DNA from 3 places in the Streptomyces sp. NPDC050997 genome. Region 1 is predicted to be linked to each of the others. Evidence: riboswitches for the same ligand, from Rfam matches in the RefSeq annotation. Region 1 holds a riboswitch; each other region holds the start of a gene.

The links. Region 1 has a riboswitch for cobalamin ahead of AB0H86_RS09695 (CbtB-domain containing protein). Riboswitches for the same ligand answer to the same signal wherever they lie in the genome.
Region 2: it holds a riboswitch for cobalamin, as region 1 does, so the genes downstream of both, AB0H86_RS10935 (ABC transporter substrate-binding protein) here and AB0H86_RS09695 (CbtB-domain containing protein) in region 1, are expected to answer to the same signal.
Region 3: it holds a riboswitch for cobalamin, as region 1 does, so the genes downstream of both, AB0H86_RS25155 (prenyltransferase/squalene oxidase repeat-containing protein) here and AB0H86_RS09695 (CbtB-domain containing protein) in region 1, are expected to answer to the same signal.

What each region holds. Positions count from the first base shown of each region.
Region 1 is NZ_JBFAGK010000003.1:649,355-656,888, reverse strand. It holds gene gap (type I glyceraldehyde-3-phosphate dehydrogenase) at 1-124, shown strand, start outside; gene AB0H86_RS09715 (discoidin domain-containing protein) at 245-1,516, opposite strand; gene AB0H86_RS09710 (glycoside hydrolase family 95-like protein) at 1,853-4,237, shown strand; partial or broken gene AB0H86_RS09705 (acyl-CoA dehydrogenase family protein) at 4,327-4,470, shown strand; gene AB0H86_RS09700 (enoyl-CoA hydratase/isomerase family protein) at 4,467-5,531, shown strand; cobalamin riboswitch at 5,638-5,788, shown strand; gene AB0H86_RS09695 (CbtB-domain containing protein) at 5,824-6,045, shown strand; gene AB0H86_RS09690 (CbtA family protein) at 6,067-6,825, shown strand; gene AB0H86_RS09685 (histidine phosphatase family protein) at 7,072-7,534, opposite strand, start outside.
Region 2 is NZ_JBFAGK010000004.1:209,098-216,631, reverse strand. It holds gene AB0H86_RS10960 (glycosyltransferase family 2 protein) at 1-292, shown strand, start outside; gene AB0H86_RS10955 (OsmC family protein) at 422-904, opposite strand; gene AB0H86_RS10950 (DUF1775 domain-containing protein) at 1,920-2,687, shown strand; gene AB0H86_RS10945 (ABC transporter ATP-binding protein) at 2,759-3,550, opposite strand; gene AB0H86_RS10940 (iron chelate uptake ABC transporter family permease subunit) at 3,547-4,548, opposite strand; gene AB0H86_RS10935 (ABC transporter substrate-binding protein) at 4,572-5,603, opposite strand; cobalamin riboswitch at 5,641-5,823, opposite strand; gene AB0H86_RS10930 (methylmalonyl-CoA mutase subunit beta) at 5,982-7,534, shown strand, end outside.
Region 3 is NZ_JBFAGK010000011.1:164,736-172,269, forward strand. It holds gene AB0H86_RS25150 (MBL fold metallo-hydrolase) at 1-941, shown strand, start outside; cobalamin riboswitch at 1,032-1,151, shown strand; gene AB0H86_RS25155 (prenyltransferase/squalene oxidase repeat-containing protein) at 1,262-2,512, shown strand; gene AB0H86_RS25160 (SCO2322 family protein) at 2,569-3,186, shown strand; gene AB0H86_RS25165 (energy-coupling factor transporter transmembrane component T) at 3,176-4,372, shown strand; gene AB0H86_RS25170 (ATP-binding cassette domain-containing protein) at 4,369-6,129, shown strand; gene AB0H86_RS25175 (ECF transporter S component) at 6,126-6,959, shown strand; gene AB0H86_RS25180 (YoaK family protein) at 7,075-7,534, shown strand, end outside.

The sequences.
Region 1 (7,534 bases):
GATCTTCGACTCGGAACTCACCCGGGTCGACGGCCGGCATGTGAAGGTGGTCGCCTGGTACGACAACGAGTGGGGCTTCTCGAACCGTGTGATCGACACACTCGAACTCCTCGCCACCCGCTGACCGCGCCCGGCCGCGGGACACGCTGCGGGGCGGGGCGAGCATCGGGGTCGCCCCACCCGCACAGGAGTCGACTCGGAGCGCTCCGTCGGCCCGCCGGCGCGGCGCTCCGAGGCGAGCCGGTCAGAACTGGCAGGTGTCCATCCAGCGCGTGACCAGGGAGGTGTTGTTCTTGTCGGCATCACGTGCGGGACCACACAGGAACTGGCTGAAGCGGGTGTCGGCACGCAGCCAGAGGCTGAAGAACGACACGATCCACTTGCCCTGCCTGGCCTTGTCGCCGTAGCCCGTCATCGGACACAGATGGTCGCCCGGAACCTCGATGTAGAGCTTCTCGGCCTGGGACATGGAGTTGTACCAGGGCACCGCGTAGCTGTTGCCATTGGCGACAAGGTCGCTTTGGCAGGTCAGGAAGAACGTGGGCTCGGTGATTCCGGAGAAGTTCGGGCTCGTGTGGTACGGGGCGGTGGGCACGCCCGCCCGGAAGCGCGAGTCGTCCCGGAGGGCCGCCATGACACCACCGCCGCCCATCGAGTGACCGGCCGCGCCCAGTGTGCCGTTGACCTTCCCCGATACCGGGTTGCCGGTGGCGTTGCCGAGCGCGAGCAGCTGGGTGCCGGCGGCGGTGATCTGGCGGCCTCGCGATTCGGGATCGTCAATGAGTGTGTTGGTTCCGACGTTGATGACGACGAAGCCCCAGGAGGCGAGGCGGGGTGCGAGCCACTGCAGATTCTGCTGTGTGCCGTAATAGCCGGGCATCAGGACGACGCCCGGGTACGAGCCACTGGCCGTCGGGTACGTGACCGTGCCGGAGCCGTACCCGCTCGGGCTGGGAACGGTGTAAGTGGCGGTGGTCAGCGGCCCGTTGGTGGCCTCAAGGGAAGCGGTCGTCGGGTCCGGGATCCCAGTGTCCGGAGGGGCGCCGTCACCGGAGCCGTACACCTGGAACTCCCACAGCGAGTAGCCGTAGGCGGTGCCGCGCTGGGCGCCGTGGACGCGGACGTACCGGCCGTTGCCGTTCACGTCGAGGGTCTGCACGCCGCCGGTGCTTGTCGTGGTCGAGTAGACGGTGGTCCAGGCGGTGCCGTTGTCGGAGGTCTGGATCTGGAACGCGCGGCCGTACCCGGCCTCCCAGCGCAGCACCACTTGGCTGATGGTGGCGGTGGCGCCCAGATCCACTCTCAGCCACTGCGGATCACTGAACTTGCTCGACCAGCGGGTCCCGGATCTACCGTCCACCGCCGCCGACGCGGGGGTGGACGCCTTCTCGGTGGACGAGGAGGTCGCGGGCTTGCCCTGGGACAGCAGTTCGGCGGCGGCCGCCGGTGGCGCGGCCGCTGTCAGCAGAGTCAGTGCCAGGCCGATGGTGGTTGCCAGAGCGATCAGTGCCGTCATGGCACGGGGTCGGGTCCGTAACGGCTCGGTCGTGTTGGTCGAACGACTCGATGGACGCATTGACGTACCTCCCGAATGCGGTGAGCGCGTGGTATCCGGATTGCGAGGTGCGCCCGCACTGTAAGCGCTGCCGCAGCACGCCGGAAGAGAACTCTCACAGTGCGGAAGAAAAAGTGAACGGCCGCGGAGACGCATGTGGGTGGTGCCTCGTATCCGCCCATACAACCAACACATCGGATCTCTTCCGTAATGTTGACGCCCTCTCGTGCCATCTCTACCTTTCGGTCTGAGATAGCTCCGATGTATCTCTGTGAGTCGTACGAGCCAGGAGGCGCGATGCCCAGCCCGTCCAGCCGTCGTTCCAGCAGTCCGTCCAACCGCCCGTCCAGACGCACCGTGCTGGCCACCGGCTCCGCACTCGGCGGGACGCTGCTCGCGGGTGGCCTGCCCGCCCCGGCCGCGGCGGCCGGCGTCGACCCGCACGGCTCCGACCCGCACGGCTCCGACCCGCACGGTTCCGACCCCTGGCGCACCGTCCTCGACGACGCCGACCTGGTCTGGCAGCGGATGCCGAAGACCTGGTACGAGGGCCCGTATCTGGGCAACGGCTTCCTCGGTTCGGGGATCTACGCCGAACCGGGCACCGAGGCGGACACCTTCCAGGTCGTCCGCTTCAACGTGCAGCACTCCGAAGTCCAGGATCACCGCCCGGAGTTCGGATCGCTGTTCGGCCTCGCACGGCTGCCGATCGGCCACCTGACGCTGGAGCCGGTGGGCACGATCACCGGCCTCGACTGGCGGCTCGGGCTGCGCGACGCCGAACTGACCGGCACGCTCACCACGGACCGGGGCACCCTCACCATCCGCGCCCTGGTGCACAACTCCCGTTCCGTGCTGGCCGTCGAGGTGACACCGAGCGAGGGCGAGCGCGACTTCGCGTGGGCGTTCCATCCGGCTGAGGCGATCAGCCCGCGTGCGGCGTTCCGGCCGCTGCCGGAGGGGTACGAGGTCAACCCGCCCGCCGAGACCCGGCAGTACGACGGCATCTCCACCGCCGTACAACCGCTGCTCTCCGGCGGGCAGCACGTCACCGCGTGGCGGGAGCGCACCTGGGGGCGGGCGCGCACGCTGTACGTGCATGTCGCGCACTCGTATCCGAGGACGACGGCGCTCGGGCGCGCTCTGGCCGCGGTCCGGGACGCCTCGAAACTCCCGTACGACGCACTGGCGGTGGCGCATCGCGCCTGGTGGCACGCCTACTACCGGAAGAGTTTCCTCTCGCTGCCCGATGCCCGCATACAGCGCTTCTACTGGATCCAGCTGTACAAGACGGCGTCCGCGGCCCGGCGCGACGCGCCCGTGATGGCCACGTGCGGCCCCTGGGTGGAGCCCACGCCGTGGCCGGCGACCTGGTGGAACCTGAACGTGCAGTTGGAGTACTGGCTGATCCACGGCTCCAACCACCTCGAACTCGACGCTGTGACAAGGGCGTTGAGCGAGTTCCGGGACAACCTCAGGGCCGAGGTGGCGCCCGCGTACCGCGCCGACTCACTGGGCATCCCGCGCACCACCGACGCCTCACTGGTCAACGGCGGCGCCACGGACCCCGTACTGGGCTACGGCGTCGGCATCCCGGGCCGGGACCCGCCGACTCCCGAGGTCGGCAACCTCACCTGGGCCCTGCACAACGTCTGGCTCAGCTATCGCCACACGATGGACGAGTCGATCCTCCGTGACGTCCTCTTCCCCCTCCTGCGCAAGGCGATCACCTACTACCTGCGCTTCCTGGAACCGGGCGCCGACGGCAAACTGCACCTGCCTGCCACCTTCTCACCCGAGTACGGGGGCAACTCGCGGGACTGCAACTACGACCTGATGCTGCTGACCTGGGGCTGCCGCACCCTCCTCGACACCGCCGAACTCCTCGACATCGACGACGAGTTGGCGCCGCGCTGGCGCGAGGTCCTGACCAGACGGGCCGCGTATCCGACCGACGACAACGGCTTCATGATCGGCGCGGACATCCCCTTCGCGAAGTCGCACCGTCACTACTCGCACCTCCTGGCGGTGTACCCGCTGTACGAACTGACCGGCCGTACGCCCGACGAAAAGGCCCTGATCGAGATGTCGCTGGCGCACTGGGTGGGTTTCGAAGGCGCCCTCCAGGGCTATACGTTCACGGGCGCGGCCTCGATGTCGGCGTTGCTGGGCAAGGGCGAGGACGCGCTCAGCTACCTCGGCCAGTTGATGGCCCGCTTCATCCAGCCCAACACCATGTACAAGGAATCCGGCCCGGTCATCGAGACCCCCCTCTCGGCCGCCCAGTCCCTCCACGACATGGTCTGCCAGTCCTGGGGCGACACCATCCGCGTCTTCCCCGCGCTGCCCGCCGCCTGGGCGGATCTGACGGTGCACAACTTCCGTACCCAGGGGGCGTTTCTGCTCAGTGCCGTACGCGAGGACGGCGTGACCCGCTGGGTCCGGCTGGTCAGCGAGGCGGGCGCCCCCTGCGTCGTACGTCATGGCGTCGGCGGCCCGATCGAGGTACGGAACGACGACGGACGACCGCTGCGGTACGAGTCCGCGGGTGTCGGGACGATCAAGGTCACCCTGCGCAAGGGCGAGTCGGCCCTCATCACCGCCAAGGGCGACCGTCCCGACCTGCGGATCACACCCGTCGAGCCGAACGAGGAGGCGCCGCGCTGGGGACTGCCCGGGTGACCGGTGTCCCACCGAACGACGCCGTCCGCGCTCTCGGCGGGCCTGTTTCCGCGTTCTCGTGGGCTTCGCGGCACCCCGGACCTGGTTCCCAACTTCACGGCGGCTACGCCTATCTCAGCGACTCCGGCGTTGAGAAGATCGTCGGTGACCGTCGTGTCCAGCAGCTCCTGGAAGGAGTCAACGAGATCATGCGCGTCATCATGGCCCGGACCCTGGCGGAGGCACCCGGATGACCGGCAGCGAGGAACCCGTCCTGCTGCACATCACCGGTCGGGCCGCCCACATCACCCTCAACCGCCCGAGGGCCATCAACGCCCTGAACCACGCCATGGTGCGCCGTATCGACGACGCACTCACCGCATGGGCACACGATCCGGCCGTGGAGGCCGTCGTCGTCACCGGCGCGGGGGAGCGTGGCCTGTGCGCGGGCGGCGACATCCGTGCTGTCCACGATGACGCACGCGACGGGGACGGCACCGCCTCGGCCGCGTTCTGGCGGGACGAGTACCACCTCAACGCCCGCATCGCCCGCTACCCCAAGCCGTACGTCGCCGTCATGGACGGCATCGTCATGGGCGGCGGTGTCGGCGTTTCCGCGCACGGCCGCGTCCGGGTGGTCACCGAACGGTCGAGGATCGCCATGCCCGAGACCGGTATCGGGTTCGTGCCGGACGTCGGCGGCACCCACCTGCTCGCCCTCGCCCCGGGCGAACTGGGCACCCACCTGGCGCTCACGGGGGCGCACATCGGTGCCGGGGACGCACTGCTGTGCGGGCTCGCCGACCACTACGTACCCTCCGTCTCACTCCGGCAGTTCGTCGACGACCTCGCCGAACTGCCCGTCCGGGACGCCCTGGACCGTCACACGCGGCTGTCGCCGGAGGGGGAGTTGGCCGGCCACCGGGAGTGGATCGACACCTGCTACGCGGCTGACACGGTCGAGGAGATCGTCCATCGGCTGCTCGCCCAGGGCGACCCGGCCGCGAAGGAGACCGCGGAGACCCTGCTGTCCAAGTCGCCCACCGCTCTCAAGGTCACCCTGGCCGCCCTGCGCCGCGCCCGGCGGCTCGGCCCGCTGGAGCGGGTGCTGGAACAGGAGTACCGCGTCTCCTGCGCGGCCCTGACCACCCCCGACCTGGTCGAGGGGATCCGCGCCCAGGTCATCGACAAGGACCGCACCCCGCGTTGGTCGCCGGCCACCCTCGACGAGGTGACCGACGTCGACGTCGAGCGCTTCTTCACCCCGCTCGGCGAGCGTGAACTCGCTCTCCCCGGGCCGGAAACCACCACGTAGTGGCCTGAAGCGGCGGCCCGGTTCCGCCATCGGTGACCGGCGAACGGTCGGTGATCCGGGTCACCTGGCGGGCGAGAACGGCGTCACGCCAGGTGGTGCGGTATTGGCCATGGACCCGACACACGGTACCGTCGCTGTGATATTGACGACGGCATCGGAAGCCGGTGAGAATCCGGCACGGTCGCGCCACTGTGGACGGTGCCCCCCGAGGGGGCGCATCGCGAGTCAGACCCGTGGCCGTCGTCATGTGCACCACCGAGATGGGACGCGAACTCCCAGAGGAGGCCCTGCCATGGCGCAGCATGTCGCCCAGCCGACAACCACCACCCCCGTCGTTCCCGCCAAGCTCCCACTGAAGGCCATCGCCCCCTGGGCGGTTTTCTTCGGCATCCTGATGCTGGTCCTGCTGTACTTCGTCGGCGCCGAACAGGGCGCCACCTCAGTCGTCTCCGGCGAGAACGTCCACGAGTGGGTTCACGACGCCCGCCACCTCCTCGGCTTCCCCTGCCACTGATTCGAGGGACGCCGCACACCCATGAACTCCGCAACAGTAAGAAACCTGCTCGTTCGGGGCATGCTCGCCGGCCTTGGTGCCGGCGTGCTCGCCCTGATCGTCGCCTATTTCCTCGGTGAACCGAGCATCGACAGCGCCATCGGCTTCGAGGAGTCCCACGCCCCCGCCCACGAGCACGAGGTCGAACTCGTCTCCCGCTCCCTGCAGTCCACCGCGGGCCTGGCCACCGGCGTCCTGATCTTCGGGGTGGCGTTCGGCGGCATGGCCGCTCTCGCCTTCTGCTTCGCGCTCGGCCGCGTGGGCCGATTCAGCCCGCGGGCCACGGCGCTGCTCCTGTCGGGGGCCGCGCTGCTCGCCGTGTACGTCGTGCCGTTCCTGAAGTACCCGGCCAACCCGCCCGCGGTCGGCGACCATGACACCATCGGTCAGCGCACCACGCTGTACTTCCTGATGATGGCGCTCAGCGTGCTTCTCGCGATCGCCGCGGTGATCGCGGGCAAACGGCTCGCACCGAGGCTGGGCACCTGGTACGCCACCGTCGTCGCCGTGCTCGGCTTCGCCGTCGTGATCGGGCTGGCGTACGCGTTCCTGCCCGCCATCAACGAGGTGCCGAGCGACTTCCCGGCCGCCCTGCTGTGGCGGTTCCGCCTGTCCGCCCTCGCCATGCAGATCACGCTGTGGGGAGGCTTCGGCCTAGTCTTCGGCGAACTGGCCGAACGGCTGCTGCACCCGAAGCCGGCCACGGTGTCCGCGGGCACGGCGGTAGCCGCCCCGCAATGACCTGACCGACACGACGAGAGGGCCCGCGGAACCGTCCGGGGGCCCTCTCGCGTTCTTCGGGTTGGCAGTTCCGGCCGGGGGCTGCGACCGGGCAGGCGCGATACCCGGTGCATGCACGGCATCGCGCGGCACCGCCGAGGCCGTACCGGCGGACGCGGACACCGATTGCCTGCGCTGGGCGATCGCGGCGCTGCCGCGCCGTCACCGGGGCACGGCGTCATGAGAACCCTGTTGAGTCAGCTCCACTCAATGGTCCGCGACCGCCCCGACGGAGTCCGGCGGGTGCCCGAGCCGCAGGTTCCAGCGGCCGCCGCGCCCACTGATCGTGGTGGCCGTCAGCGGTGGCACGTCGAGCCGCCAGAAGGCCGCCGAGGGCGCCCCCAGCACGTGGACCACCGCGGCCCGCACCACCTCCGGCTCGACGACGGCGAGCGTACGGCCGCCCGTGTCCTGGGACGCCGCCAGCCAGCGCGTCACCCGCCCGCACATGTCCTCCACGGACTCCCCGCCATGGGGCGCGGACTCGGGATCGGCGAGCCAGCGGGCCACCGCCTCCGGCTCACCGGCGCCGACCTCGGCCAGGGTCAGGCCCCGCCAGCGTCCGACATCCAGTCCCGCCAACTCCGCTGATTCCGCGCCGTCGAGACCCAGTGCGGCAGCCGTCTCGCGACAGCGCACGGTGGGAGAGACCACGACACGCACAGCCGCC
Region 2 (7,534 bases), on a different contig from region 1:
GGCCTGGCGGCCCACCGGCTCGGCGGCCGCGGGCAGGAACACCAACCGGCGCTTCTGCATCGGCGTTCGGGTCTGGAGCGGCGGTACGGCCCTGTTGTGGGTGGGCGTCTCGGTCTGGCGCATGCTCACCCTGTACCCGCCCGACTTCGCACTGGTGTTGGCCTCCGGCCTGTTCTACGCCGTGATCGTGGGCCGCGTCCTCGTTCCGCACCGTGGCACGGCGGAAGAATCCGTTCCCGGGGTCGCGCGGAGAAAGATGATGGAGCCCGCGGAGAATCTCAGCGGACTGTGAAGCAGCGCGAGCAGGTCCTCAGAGCCCGGATCGGCGCGGCTCTGAGGACCTCTGCCGCGCCTGTCGCCGGGGACCGGGACGCTCTCGACGCCCCGGCCGGAGTGAGCGTCGCCGGGTCCGTCCGCGAGGTCAGGCGTCCTCGATCGTCGCGGTGACGGGCGTGCCGATCTCCACCGTGCGGCTGACCGTGCACAGCCGGTCGTGGCTGGTCTTGACCGCTCGCGGAAGGATCGCCCGGGCCCGGTCCGCGCCAGCGCCATCGCCCTCGCCCTCGCCCTCGCCCTCGCCCTCGCCCTCACCGTCCGGGAAAGCGACGGAAAAGGTGACCGTGAGGTCGGTCATCCGGTTGCCGAGCTCGTCACTGACCTTGGCGCCGGTCACCGCGACGGAGAACCTGGTGGGTTCCGCGTGGCGACTGGTGGCGACGTCGACGTCCGCCGCCGAGCACCCTCCGATCGCGGCGAGCAACAGCTCGACCGGGGTGAACGCGGTGTCCCCGGGAGCACCGGAACTCGTACCGAAGCTGATCGTGGCGCCGCGGGCGTTCGTCGCGACGAAGTGGCCGGTGCTGATTCGCTCGACGGTGACGGAGCGCAGGGAGTCCTCGGTCATACCGCCGACCCTAGGGCCCTTCTGATGCCGGGGGACAGGGACGCCATGGATGTCGGCTCGCGGGGTCGGTTTCCGCGACGGGCCGGCACTGCCCGTTCCGGTGGCCGCGTGTACCCGCCCCTCTGTGAACCGACCTGCCCGGTCCGCCGTATAGGACGAGGTGAACGCGCGCGACCTCCACCGGCCGGATCGGCGACGGCGAACGTCCGACCGCCCCGAGGACCCGGTGACCGGGACGGTCGGGGATGATGGGCGACCATGTCGCCTCGTCGCGTGAGCATGCCCTCGGTGCGGGCATGGGACTGGACTGCCGGAGCGGGTCCGGCCAGTCGCGCGGGAACGTGTGCGCGGGCCGGCCTGTTCGCCGTGCTCGGCACCGTGCTGGCGACGTTCGGGCACCACGCGGTCGCCGAAGGCACGGTGCCGTGGCGGCTGTCGGCCGGGTTGGTCGCGGCGCAGTTCGCGATGGTGTGGCCACTGGCCCGTCGCCGCTATGCGGCGGGTGCGACGATCGTGGTCACGCTGGCGGTGCAGGGAGTGCTGCATCTCGCCCTCTCCTACGCCGACGGTGACGCCTCGACGGCGATGCCACGGCACGCGATGCGCGCCGGGCACATGTCGGCGGCCGGGGACGGACACGCCTGGCATCACGCCGGGGCGGCGATGACCGTCGTACACACGGTCGCCGCGCTGGTGGTGGCCTGGCTGCTGCACCGGGCGGACGCCCGGATGGCGGCGGCGCTCGAAACGCTGCGCACGCTGGCCGGGGTCGCGATGGCCGCCCTGGCCCAGGTCCTGCCGCGGTTGGTGGCCGACCCGGAGAGGTCGGTGTCCCGGCTGTTCGACGGGCGGACGTGGCTGTCCCGCGTGAGGGCGGCGCACGCACAGCAGGAGGTACTGGAGCACGCGGTGGTTCGCAGGGGGCCACCGCGGCGGGAGCACCTTCCCGTCACCCACCGGCCCCGGAGTCCTCAGGGCCGGATTCTCCCGTTCCGTTCCAGCAAGGAGTTCCCCTGTGTCCCCGTCAACTGCGCCCCTGTCCACCCACCTGGTGGCCCATGCCGGCCGCCGTGTCGCCCTCGCCGGCGCCGCCGCGCTGACAGCCGCGCTCGCCCTGGCCTCGCCGGCCGCCGCGCACGCGGAGGTCGAGGCCGACCATGCCCAGGCGCTCGCGAAGGACGTCACCCTCAGCTTCGTCTCCGAGGCCGAGTCCGCGTCCGCGGGCTTCCGCGAACTGCGTGTCGTACTGCCCAAGGGCATCGCCCCCACGGACGTCACCCTCGACGAGGGCCCCAAGGGCTGGAAGCTGACGGCCACCGACGACGGCTACACGGTCGGCGGCCCCGCCCTGAAGTCCGGCATCGACGCCGAGCACAAGATCAAGGTCCGGCAGTTGCCGGACGCGAAGCAACTCGCCTTCAAGACCGTCGAGACCTACAGCGACGGGGAGATCTCCCGGTGGATCGAACTGCCCACCGGAGGCAAGGAGCCCGAACAGCCCGCCCCGGTCCTGACGTTGAAGGCCGCGGCCCCGGGCGCCAAGCCGGTGGAGCCCAGTCCATCGCAGAGCGCCACGCCCAGCGCGGCAGCGTCCGCTCCGTCCGCTCCGTCCGCCGAGGCGACAAAAGCGGACTCCTCACCGGCTGCCAGTGACACGGCCGCCGATGAGGACGACGGCATGTCCTCCGGCGCCCTGGTCGGGGTGATCGTCGTCGTGCTGCTGGTGCTCGGTGGCGGGGCCTGGTGGCTGGTCAAGCGCCGGGCGGTCTCGTCGGAGAGCTGACCTTCGGTGCCGGCGCCCCGGGGCGGAAACGTCCCGGGGCGCCAGCGTCCCCGGACGACAACGTCCCGGCGTCAGGCCGACCCCACGACGTCTCGCGGGAGCGTGCCGAGGAACCGTACGTGTGGCCGGTCTCCGGGAGCGTCGGGGGTCACGGCGGCGCGCACGCCGTACACCTGGGCGATCAGTTCCTCGGTGAGCACCTCGGCAGGGCTGCCCGCCGCCACCACCCGGCCCTCGTTCAGCACGACGAGCCGGTCGCAGTACATCGCCGCCAGGTTCAGGTCGTGCAGGGCGATGACGGTGGTGACGGGGAGTTCCGTGACGAGGGTCAGCAGGTCGAGCTGATGCTGGATGTCCAGGTGGTTGGTGGGTTCGTCGAGGAGGAGTTCGCGTGGTTCCTGGGCGAGGGCGCGGGCGATCTGGACGCGTTGGCGTTCGCCGCCGGACAGGGTGTGCCAGAGACGGTCGGCCCGCTCGGTGAGGTCGGTGCGGTCCAGGGCGGCGCGTACGGCCTTCTCGTCGGCCGGGGTGACGGGGGTCCAGGCGCGGCGGTGCGGGACACGGCCGAGGCGTACGACGTCCAGGACGGTCAACTCGGTCTGGGTGTCCGCCTGTTGTTCGACGACCGCCAGGCGGCGGGCGACCGCTCGGCGGCTGAACCCCCGCAGCGGGTGGCCGTCGAGGGTGATGACACCGGAGGTGGGGGTGAGAACGCCGGCGAGCAGGCGCAGGAGTGTGGACTTGCCGGAGCCGTTGGGGCCGAGCAGACCGGTGACCGACCCGGGGATCGGGGTGAAGCTGACCCCGTCCAGGATCAGCTGTCCGGCGGCGGTGCGGGACACACGGTCGGCGCTGAGGGTCATCGGGGCGCCCTTCGGGTGCGGTACAGGATGAGGACGAAGGCCGGGACGCCGATCAGGGAGGTGACGACGCCGACCGGTATCTCCTGCGGGTCGAGGGCGGTACGGGCCAGGGTGTCGACCCAGACCAGGAACACCGCCCCGGTGAGTGCGGTCACCGGCAGCAGCCGCGCGTGTCCGGGGCCGGTGAGGGCGCGGGCGGCGTGCGGCAGGACGAGCCCGACGAATCCGATGGCGCCCGCCGAGCTGACCAGGGCGGCGGTCAACAGGGCGGTGACGCAGAGCAGCACCAGCCGGGTCCGGGCCACAGAGACTCCGAGCGAGGCCGCGGCGTCCTGCCCGAAGGCGAAGGCGTCCAGCGTCCGCGCGGATCCGAGGCACACGACAAGCGCGGTCGCCAGGGCGGCCAGGCAGAGCCACACGTCGTTCCAGTCGGCGCCGCCGAGCGAGCCGAGCAGCCAGAACAGGACGCCCCGGGTGGTCTCGGCGTCGGCGGTCGTCAGCACGACGAAGGAGGTGAGTGCGGAGAACAGTTGCATGGCGGCGACTCCGGCCAGCACGACCCGGTCCGTCGTGGCGCCGAGGGTGTGGCTGAGCAGCAGCACCAGGGCGAAGGAGCAGACGGCTCCGACGAACGCGCCGCCGGAGACGGACAGCGCGCCGCCGCCCACACCGAGGACGACCACCACGACGGCGCCGGTGGACGCTCCGGAGGAGACGCCGAGGACGAAGGGGTCGGCGAGGGGGTTGCGCAGCAGGGACTGCATGACCGCTCCGCACACGGCGAGTCCGGCGCCGCAGACGGCGGCGAGCAGGGTGCGGGGCAGGCGCAGGTTCCACACGATGCCGTCCCGGATCAGGCTCAACCGCGAGGGTCCCGCGCCGAGATGGGCGGCCACCGCCGACCAGACGTCTCCGACGCCGATGTCCGCGGGGCCGATGGTGATGGCCACGGCGAGGGATCCCGCCAGCGTCAGGAGGCCGGCCACCGTCCGCAGCACCGTGGCCGTGACGGACGAGGTCGTCACCCGGCGAGCCTGTAGGCGCGCAGCGCCGCGGCCACCTTCTCGACGCCTTCGACGGTGCGGATCGTTGGGTTCATGGCCTGGCCGCTGAGCAGCACGTACCGCTTGTTCTTCACCGCGTCCATGCTCCTGGTCGCGGGATTGGACTCCAGGAAGGCGATCTTCTTCGCGGCGGTCTCGGCGGTCTGCGACTCGCGGGTGAGATCTCCGATCACCAGGACGTCGGGGTTGCGGTCCGCGACGGTCTCCCAGTTGATCTGCGGCCATTCCTCCTTCGTGTCGTCGAAGACGTTCCGCGCGCCGAGCGCTTCGGTGATGATGCCGGGGGCTCCGCAGCAGCCCGCCATATAGGGGGACTCCTGGTTCGCGAACCAGTACAGGACCGAGGTGTCGGAGGCGTCGATCCCGGAGGTGGCCTTCGCGACCCGGGTCCTCAGTGCCGCGACGAGCTTCTCGCCCCGCGCTTCGACGCCGAAGATCTTCGCCAGGTCTCGTATCTCGCCGTAGACCGAGTCCATGGTCAGCGGCTTGGTGCGGGCTCCGTCGCCGTCGCCGCTGTTGTCCTTGCCCTCGCAGTCGGCGGGAGAGAGGTAGGTCGGCACGCCCAGTTCCTCGAACTTCTCGCGCGGGGCCACGCCCCCTTCCCTCAGGGTGGAGGCGAAGGACGCGGCGACGAAGTCGGGTTCGGTGTCCAGCACCTTCTCGAAGGAGGGCTGGTTGTCGGAGAGCCGGGGCACCCGGGCGTCGGCCTTCGCGAGTCCCTTCATGACCGGGTCGGTCCAGGTGGCGGTGCCCGCCATCCGGTCGGCGAGGCCGAGGGAGAGCATGATCTCGGTGGTGCCCTGGTTCAGGGACACGGCTCGCTTCGGCGGCGACGGGATCGTGGTCCGCTGCCCGCAGTTGTCCAGGGTGAGGGCCGTCGAGGGGGTGGCCGAGTCGGGGGACCCGGTGGACGAGCCGCCGCAGGCCGTCAGGAGGAACGCCCCCAAGAGGAGCAGGGTGGAGCGGCGGACTCTACGGGTGACGGGCACAGAACATCCTCTGGCGTCGAGGGCCCGGTCGCGGGGCCCGTTCGTACGGGTCGCCAGCAGGTCTTCGGACTGGGGATCACCCGGCCGGAGCGCCTTCCCGGACCCTGGTCACATGTGACCGTCGTCCAGTGGCTCGCGTTGCCCCGCCCGTCACCCTCACCGCTGCGCGTCAGTTCCGGATTCGCACCGGATTCCCTTGACTGGCCTGGGCAAATTATCACGTCGTCACACGGGCCCGAGGGGCGGCGGAAGGCCGGGCGTCCGTCCGCCACGCGGGGACCGGGCCCGGCAGAGCAGCGCAGGTCACAGTGGCGGGGAGTGCAAGGTCACAGCGGTGTCCTCTGCCGCTCCTTTGTCGGTCTGTCCTAGCATCCGAGCATGACGGTCCTGCCTGACGACGGGCTCTCCCTGGCCGCCGAGTTCCCTGACGCGACGCACGAGCAGTGGCAACGCCTGGTGGCGGGCGTCCTGCGCAAGTCGGGCAAGGAAGTCTCGGGGGAGGCAGCGGAAGACGCCCTGTCCACCGTGTTGGAGGACGGGTTGCGCACCCGCCCCTTGTACACCGCGAGCGATGTGACGCCCGAGCCCGGCTTCCCTGGTTTTCCCGGGTTCCCCCCGTTCGTACGGGGCGGCCGGGCCGAGGGAAGCATCACCGGCGGCTGGGACGTCCGGCAACGGCACGCCGCGACCGGCGGCGACGCGGTGCTCGGGGATCTGGAGAACGGCGTCACCTCACTGTGGCTGATCGTCGGGGCGGGCGGCCTCCCGCTCGGCTCCCTCGGCCGCGTCCTCGACGGCGTCCACCTCGACCTCGCGCCCGTCGTCCTGGACGCGGGGAGCGATCTCGACTCCGCCGCACGGGAGTTGCTGGGCCTGTACGAGGAGCGGGGCGTCGCCAAGCACGCGGCGCGCGGCAACCTGGGCGCGGACCCGCTGGCCCACGAGGCCCGTACCGGCGATGCGTTCGACTTCGCGCCGGTCGCCGCTCTGGCGCGGCTGTGCGCCGACGAGTACCCGGGGCTGCGGGCACTGACCGTGGACGCCCTGCCGTACCACGAGGCCGGTGGCTCGGCCGCGCAGGAACTGGGCGCCTCCCTGGCGACCGGCGTCGCCTACCTCCGTGAGCTGACCGAGGCGGGTCTCTCCGTCGAACAGGCTTGTGCGCAGCTGGAGTTCCGGTACGCGGCCACCGCCGACCAGTTCCTCACCGTCGCGAAGCTGCGCGCGGCCCGCCGGCTGTGGGCGCGGGTCGCCGAGGTGTGCGGGGCGCCCGGCGCGGGGGCGCAGGTGCAGCACGCCGTGACGTCGCCGGTGATGATGTCGCGCCGCGACCCGTGGGTGAACATGCTGCGCACGACCATCGCCACGCTCGCCGCGGGGGTCGGCGGCGCCGACTCCGTCACCGTGCTGCCCTTCGATCACGCCCTGGGCCTGCCGGACGCGTTCGCGCGCCGCATCGCCCGCAACACCTCGACGATCCTGGTCGAGGAGTCCCATCTGTCGCGGGTGATCGATCCGGCGGGCGGCTCCTGGTACGTGGAGCGGCTGACGGACGAACTCGCCCATGCGGGCTGGGAGTTCTTCCAGTGGATCGAGGGCATCGGCTGTCAGGCCGCCGCCCTGCGCTCGGGCCGTCTCGGCCAGGACCTCGCGAAGACCTGGGAGGCGCGCAGCGCGAAGCTCGCCGAGCGGCGCGAACCCATCACCGGGGTCAGCGAGTTCCCGCACCTCGCCGAACGTCCCGTGGAGCGCGAAGCGGCTCCCGAGCCGCCGTCCGGCGGACTTCCGCGGGTGCGGCGCGACGAGGCGTACGAGGCCCTGCGGGCCCGCTCCGACGCCCACCTCGCGGCCACCGGAACCAGGCCGCGCGTCTATCTGGCCACGATCGGCCCCGCCGCCGCGCACACCGCGCGCGCGACCTTCGCCGCCAA
Region 3 (7,534 bases), on a different contig from region 1:
ACGTCGTCGACACCGACCGCGGCCCGGTACTGATCGACACCGGCTGGGACGACCCGGCCTCCTGGGACGCCCTCGCGGACGGGCTGACCGCCTGCGGCACCTCCCCCGACGAGATCCACGGCGTGGTGATCACCCACCACCACCCCGACCACCACGGCCTGTCCGGCCGGGTGCGCGAGGCGTCCGGCGCGTGGATCGCGATGCACGCGGCGGACGGCGCGATCGTACGGCGGACCCGATCGACCCGCCCCGAACGCTGGTTCACCTACATGACGACGAAGCTCGAAGCCGCCGGCGCCCCCGAGAACCACGTGGCGCCCCTGCGCACCGCACGCCACCGCCCGTTGCCCGGGCTGGCCCCCGCGCTGCCCGACCGGGAGATCGTCCCCGGCGAACTCCTCGACCTCCCGGGCCGCAGGCTGCGCGCGATCTGGACCCCGGGCCACACCCCGGGCCATGTCTGCCTGCACCTGGAGGAGGAGCATCCCGCCCGACTCCCGGGCCACGGCCGCCTGTTCTCCGGCGACCACCTGCTCCCCGAGATCACCCCGCACATCGGCCTGTACGAGGATCCCGACGACGCCACTGTCACCGACCCCCTCGGCGACTACCTCGACTCCCTGGAGCGCGTCGGCCGCCTCGCCCCCGCCGAGGTGCTCCCGGCCCACCAGCACGTCTTCACCGACGCGGCGTCCCGCGTACGGGAGTTGCTCACCCACCACGAGGACCGCCTCACCGGCCTGCTGACCCTCCTGGCCGAGCCCCTCACCCCCTGGCAGCTCGCCGAGCACATGGAGTGGAACCGCCCCTGGGAGCAGATCCCCTACGGCTCCAGGAACATCGCCGTCTCGGAGGCCGAGGCACATCTGCGCCGACTGGTGAAGCTGGGCCGGGCGGAGGCGGTCCCGGGGACCGAGCCGGTGACGTACGTGGCCGTGTGAGTACGTGCCCTGAGGTGCGACACCTCGCGTCCGTAGTGCTTCGTCACCCCCGGGCGGCCCCCGTAGGGCGTTTCCTACGGGCCGGTAGAGTAGCCAGGTCGTCATCACGCCCGTACGGGGGGAAGCCGGTGTAAATCCGGCGCTGGCCCGCAACCGTGAGCCGCCGTCGAAAGCGGCGAGCCGGATTGCCCCGTACGGACGTGACCGGCTCACGTGCACCGGCGACCGGCCGGTGTGCGGCACCGTCGAGGTATACGGAGCCGAGCCGCCGGGGTGTCCCGTGCTGTTTGACTCCCCTCAGGGAGAGGCACCCGCCGATCATGAACGTCCGCCGCAACGCCTCGGTTCTGGCCGCCGCCACCGCCGTGATCGGCGCCGTCACCGCGCCCGCCGTCGCAGCCGGCCCGTCCCCGTCCGCGAAACCCGCGCTCCCCTCCGGGCTCTACGGCAGCACCGACCCGACGTACGACGGCGTCTGGCGTCAGTCCCTCGCGCTGCTCGCCCAGCACACCGTGGGCGTGCGGCCCGCCGCTTCGGCGGTGGACTGGCTGACCGGGCAGCAGTGCGCGAACGGCGCCTTCGCGCCCTTCCGCGCGGACGTCTCCAAGGCGTGCGACGCCAAGGTCATGGTCGACACCAACAACACGGCCGCCGCTGTCCAGGCCCTCACCGCGCTCGGCGGCCACCAGGCCGCCACCGGCAAGGCCGTCGCCTGGCTGAAGTCGGCGCAGAACACGGACGGCGGCTGGGGCTACACACCCGGCGGCGCCAGCGACACGAACTCGACGTCCGTCGTCGTCGGCGCGCTGACCGCCGTAGGGGAGAAGCCCGCGCAGGTCAGGAAGGGCGGTCGGTCGCCGTACGACGCCCTGATGAAGCTGGCGTTGCCGTGCAAGGGCGCCGGTACCGGTGCCAGTGCCGGTGCCTTCGCCTTCCAGCCCGACAAGAAGGGCACGTTGGCGGCCAACGCGGACGCCACGGCGGCAGGTGTCGTGGGCGCGCTCGGAAAGGGACTGGTGGTCGAGCCCGCCGCGCGGGACGAGGCCGCCGCCTGCTCGGACTCCGGCTCGCTCGCCCCGCGGCAGGCCGCCGCCAACGGCGCCGCCTACCTCACCAAGGCGCTCGCGAAGGACGACCACCTCATGTCCGCCCTCCCCGGCGCCACCGACCAGCCCGACTTCGGCAACACCGCCGACGCCGTCGTCGCCCTCGCCGCGCAGGGCGGGGCCGGGCGGGCCGCCGGGCCCCTGAAGTGGCTGGAGCGGAACTCGTCGGCGTGGGCGAAGCAGAGCGGGCCGGCCGCCTACGCCCAACTGGTCTTCGCCGCGCACGCGACCGGCACGGATCCGCGTGACTTCGGCGGCACGGACCTGGTGAGGCAGCTCAACGCGACGGGGCCCGCCCCGCGGACGGCGACCGCGCGGTCCGGCGAGTCCGGCGAGAGCGCCGAGTCCGCCAAGGGCGACGACTCGGACAGCGGGAACATCTGGTGGATCGTCGGCGCGGGTCTCGCCGCCGGAGCGGGCATCGGCTTCCTCATCAGCGGCCGCAACAAGAGGAAGCGGCCGTGACCCGCCGCCGTGCCGGCACGTTGTTCGTGACCGTCCTGTTCCTCCTGGTGGGGGCCATGGGCCAGGCGCAGGCCGCCGGTTACCGTTACTGGTCCTTCTGGGACCGCGACGGCGACCAGTGGGCGTACGCGACCCAGGGCCCCTCCACCGCCCGCCCCTCCGACAAGGACGTCCAGGGCTTCCGCTTCGCGGTGAGCGAGGACTCCGGCGACGCGGCACAGCCGCGCGGCACGGCGGACTTCGGCACGATCTGCGCGGACTCGCCCGCGCGCGCCGGCAAGAAGAGGGTGGCCCTGGTCATCGACTTCGGCACGGGGACGGACGCCCCGTCCGGCGAGAGCCCGCCGACGCGACGAACGGCATGCGCCGTCGTCTCCCCCGACGCCACGACGGCCGAGGCCCTGGCCTCGGTCGCCAAACCCCTGCGCTACGACACCAACGCCCTGCTGTGCGCGATCTCGGGCTACCCGAGGACGGGATGCGGGGAGCAGGTGGCGACGGGAGGGACGCCGGGGGCCACGGCCGAGGAGCAGACCCCCAAGGACGAGAAGGGCTCGGCGGGCGGGGGGCCTTCCGTGGGCCTGTTCGCGGGGGTGGCCGTTGTCGCCGTACTGGGCGCGGCGGCGATGTGGCAGGCGAGGCGGCGCGGGGAGCGGCGCGGGGATGCGTCGTAGCCGCGAGTGGTCCGGCCGCCGGTACCAGCGCCGGGCGGTGCTGCACCCCGGTGCCTGGTGGCTGTGGGCCCTGGGCCTCGGCACCGCCGCCACCCGCACCACCAACCCGCTCCTGCTGGCCCTCCTCATCGCCACCTCCGCCTACGTCGTGGCCGCCCGCCGCCCCGACACCCCCACCGCGCACTCCTACTCCGCGTTCGCCAAGCTCGCCGTGGCCGTCCTGCTCATCCGCCTCCTCTTCGCCGTGGTCCTCGGCTCCCCCATCCCCGGCTCGCACGTGATCGTCACCCTCCCCGAAGTCCCCCTCCCCTACTGGGCGCAGGGCATCCGCCTCGGCGGCAGGGTCACCGCCGAGGGGCTCCTCTTCGCGCTCTACGACGGTCTGAAGCTGGCCGCGCTCCTCATCTGCGTCGGCGCGGCGAACACGCTGGCGAACCCGGCCCGGCTGCTCAAGTCCCTGCCGGGCGCCCTGTACGAGATGGGCGTGACCGTGGTCGTCGCCCTCACCTTCGCCCCGAACCTCATCGCCGACGTCCAGCGGCTGCGCGCCGCCCGCCGCCTGCGCGGCCGCCCGGACAAGGGCGTCCGCGGCCTCCTGCACGTGGGGCTTCCGGTGCTGGAGGGCGCCCTCGAACGCTCCGTCTCCCTCGCCGCCGCGATGGACTCCCGCGGTTACGGCCGTACCGCCGACGTCCCCGCCCCCGTCCGCCGTACGACCGCCGCCCTCACCCTCGGCGGCCTGCTCGGCGTCTGCGCGGGAACGTACGGTCTGCTGACCGCGGAAGGCGGCGCCTACGGTCTGCCGGTCCTGCTCGCCGGGCTCGCCGCCGCCCTGGCCGGTCTGCACCTCGGCGGCCGGCGTTCCCCGCGCACCCGTTACCGCCCCGACCGGTGGGACGTCCGCGCCTGGCTGGTCGCCGGGTCCGGTGTCGCCGTCGCCGTCCTGCTGACCCTCGCCTCCTCCCACGACCCCGAGGCGCTGCACCCCGGCGTGGTCCCCCTCGTCACCCCCGCCCTCCCCGTGTGGCCCGCGGCGGCCGTCCTCCTCGGCCTCCTCCCCGCCTTCGTCGCACCGGCCCCCGCTTCCGCTGTCGCTCCCGCGTCCTCGCCCGGTTTCCGGCCCAGGTCCTCGCCCGAGTCCTCACTCAAGTCCTCACTCAAGTCCTCACTCAAGGAACCGTCGTGATCCGCTTCGAGAACGTCTCCGTGACGTACGACGGCGCCACCGAACCCACCGTCCGGGACGTCGACTTCGAGGTGCCGGAAGGCGAACTCGTGCTCCTCGTCGGCCCGTCCGGCGTGGGCAAGTCCACCCTTCTGGGCGCGGTCAGTGGACTCGTCCCGCACTTCACCGGGGGCACCCTGCGCGGCCGGGTCACCGTCGCCGGCCGGGACACCCGCACGCACAAGCCGCGCGAACTCGCCGATGTGGTCGGGACCGTCGGCCAGGACCCGCTCTCGCACTTCGTCACGGACACCGTCGAGGACGAACTCGCGTACGGCATGGAGTCGTTGGGCCTCGCCCCGGACGTGATGCGCCGCCGCGTCGAGGAGACCCTCGACCTCCTGGGCCTCGCCGACCTGCGCGACCGACCCATCGCCACCCTCTCCGGGGGCCAGCAGCAGCGGGTCGCGATCGGCTCGGTCCTCACCCCGCACCCACGGGTCCTGGTCCTCGACGAGCCGACGTCCGCGCTCGACCCGGCGGCGGCCGAAGAGGTCCTCGCGGTGCTCCAGCGACTCGTGCACGACCTCGGCACGACGGTCCTCATGGCCGAGCACCGCCTGGAACGCGTCATCCAGTACGCCGACCAGGTCGCCCTCCTCCCGGCGCCCTCAGCCGCGCCGGTCCTCGGCACCCCGGCCGAGATCATGGCCGTATCGCCGGTGTACCCGCCAGTGGTGGGCCTCGGCCGCCTCGCGGACTGGTCCCCCCTGCCCCTGACGGTCCGGGACGCCCGGCGCCGGGCCGGTGACCTGCGGGAGCGGCTGACCGGACGGGAGGGAACCCACGACGAACCGGTCACCGGGCCCGGCCCCGACCCCGTCACGGGACCCGTCGCCGAACCGCTCCCGTCGCCCGCTCCCCACCCCGCCACCACAGCCACGACCACCGCCAACACCCCCGCCCCTGCCTCCCGCTGGCGCCTCCGCAAAAAGCCCCCGCCCATCCCTGCCACCACGGCCGGCAGGCCCACGGCCGACGTCCGCTCCCTCGCCGTCCGCCGCGACCGCGTCCAGGCCCTCCGTCACATCGACCTCACCGTCTCCCCCGGCGAGACCGTCGCCCTCATGGGCCGCAACGGCGCCGGGAAGTCCACGCTGCTCTCCGCGCTCGTCGGGCTGGTCGCGCCGGCCGCCGGATCCGTCCGGGTCGGCGGAGCCGTACCGCACCGGACACCCCCGCGTGACCTCGTACGCCGGGTGGGTCTCGTACCGCAGGAGCCCCGGGACCTGCTGTACGCCGACACGGTCGCCGCCGAGTGCGCGGCCGCCGACCGGGACGCGGGCGCCGCGGCGGGCACCTGCCGGGCGCTGGTGTCCGAGTTGCTGCCCGGCATCACCGACGACACCCACCCGCGTGACCTCTCCGAGGGGCAGCGACTCGCGCTCGCCCTGGCCGTGGTGCTGGCGGCCCGCCCTCCACTGCTGCTCCTCGACGAGCCGACCCGGGGCCTGGACTACGCGGCGAAGGCGCGCCTGGTCGCCGTTCTGCGGGGGCTGGCGGCCGAGGGGCACGCGATCGTGCTGGCCACGCACGATGTCGAGCTGGCCGCCGAACTGGCCCACCGGGTGGTCCTGTTGGCCGACGGCGAGGTGATCGCGGACGGGCCGACGGCGGACGTGGTGGTCGCGTCCCCGTCCTTCGCCCCGCAGGTCGCCAAGATCCTGGCGCCGCGGAAGTGGCTCACGGTGGCCCAGGTGCGAAAGGCCCTGTCATGACCGCCGCTCACGGCACCCGCCAGGCCCGCGCCGTCCGTCTCGGCCCCCGTTCCCTGCTCGCCCTCGCCCTGGTCAGCGCGGTCGGCGTGGTCGCTTTCTGCTGGCCGTTCCTCGCCCCGCCGACCTCCCAGGTCAGCGCGCACGCGCAGGACGCGCCCTGGCTCTTCGCGGGTCTGCTGGTCCTGCTGGTCGCCGTCGTCGCCGCGACGATCTCCGAGTCGGGGCTCGGCCCGAAGGCGGTGGCGATGCTCGGCGTGCTGGCGGCGACGGGGGCGGCGCTGCGGCCGATCGGGGCCGGGACGTCCGGTATCGAGCCGATGTTCTTCCTGATGGTGCTGAGCGGGCGGGTCCTCGGCCCCGGCTTCGGCTTCGTGCTCGGCTCCGTGACGATGTTCGCGTCGGCGCTGCTCACGGGCGGGGTGGGCCCGTGGATGCCGTTCCAGATGCTGGCGATGGGCTGGTTCACGATGGGTGCGGGCCTGCTGCCGGGTCCGGACCGTCTACGCGGCCGGCCGGAACTCGGTCTGCTGGCCGGGTACGGCTTCCTCGCCGCCTTCGCCTACGGCACGGTGATGAACCTGGCCGGCTGGCCGTTCATGCAGCAGAACGCGTCGAACATCGCCTTCGCCCCGGACGCGGCGGTGCCGGCCAACCTGGCCCGCTTCGTCGCCTACTGCCTGGCCACCTCGCTGGGCTGGGACCTGGGCCGGGCCCTGGTCACCGTCGTGCTGACCTTCCTGGTCGGCCCGGCGATCCTCCGCGCCCTGCGCCGCGCGACTCGCCGGGCGGCCTTCGAGACGCCGGTCACCTTCGACACGCCCGGTGCGTGAGCCGTCGTAGGTATGCCGCAGATCCGACCAGCCTCGTTGCAGAGCCTCCGCGCGAGTGTCCCGCGCCCGTGGTGGACTTGAGCGCACCCCGCCCGTCCAGCCGACCGGAGAGCGCATGAGCACAGTGGAGGAGCGCGGACTGCGTCTGGTACCCGTGCTGTTGGCGTTGACCGTGGTCAGCGGACTGATCGACGCGGTGAGTTATCTGGGGCTGGGGCACGTCTTCACCGCCAACATGACCGGCAACGTGGTGGTGCTGGGCTTCGCCGCCGCCGGAGCGCCGGGCTTCTCGGCGCCGCACACGCTGACGTCGTTGGGTTTCTTCGTGGTGGGCGCGGTGGTGGGCGGACGGATCGCCGTACGCCTCGGCGGTGGCTCCCGCCGCACCTGGGCGCGGCTCACCCTCGCCGCCGAGGCGGTCCTGCTGGGCGCGTCGGCCGCGGTCGCCTTCGCCGCCCCGGACGCCACGGCCACCGTCTACGCCCTGATCGCCGTCACCGCCTTCGCGATGGGCCTGCGCAACGCGACGGTCCGCAGGCTCGGCATCCCCGACCTCACGACAACGGTCCTGACGA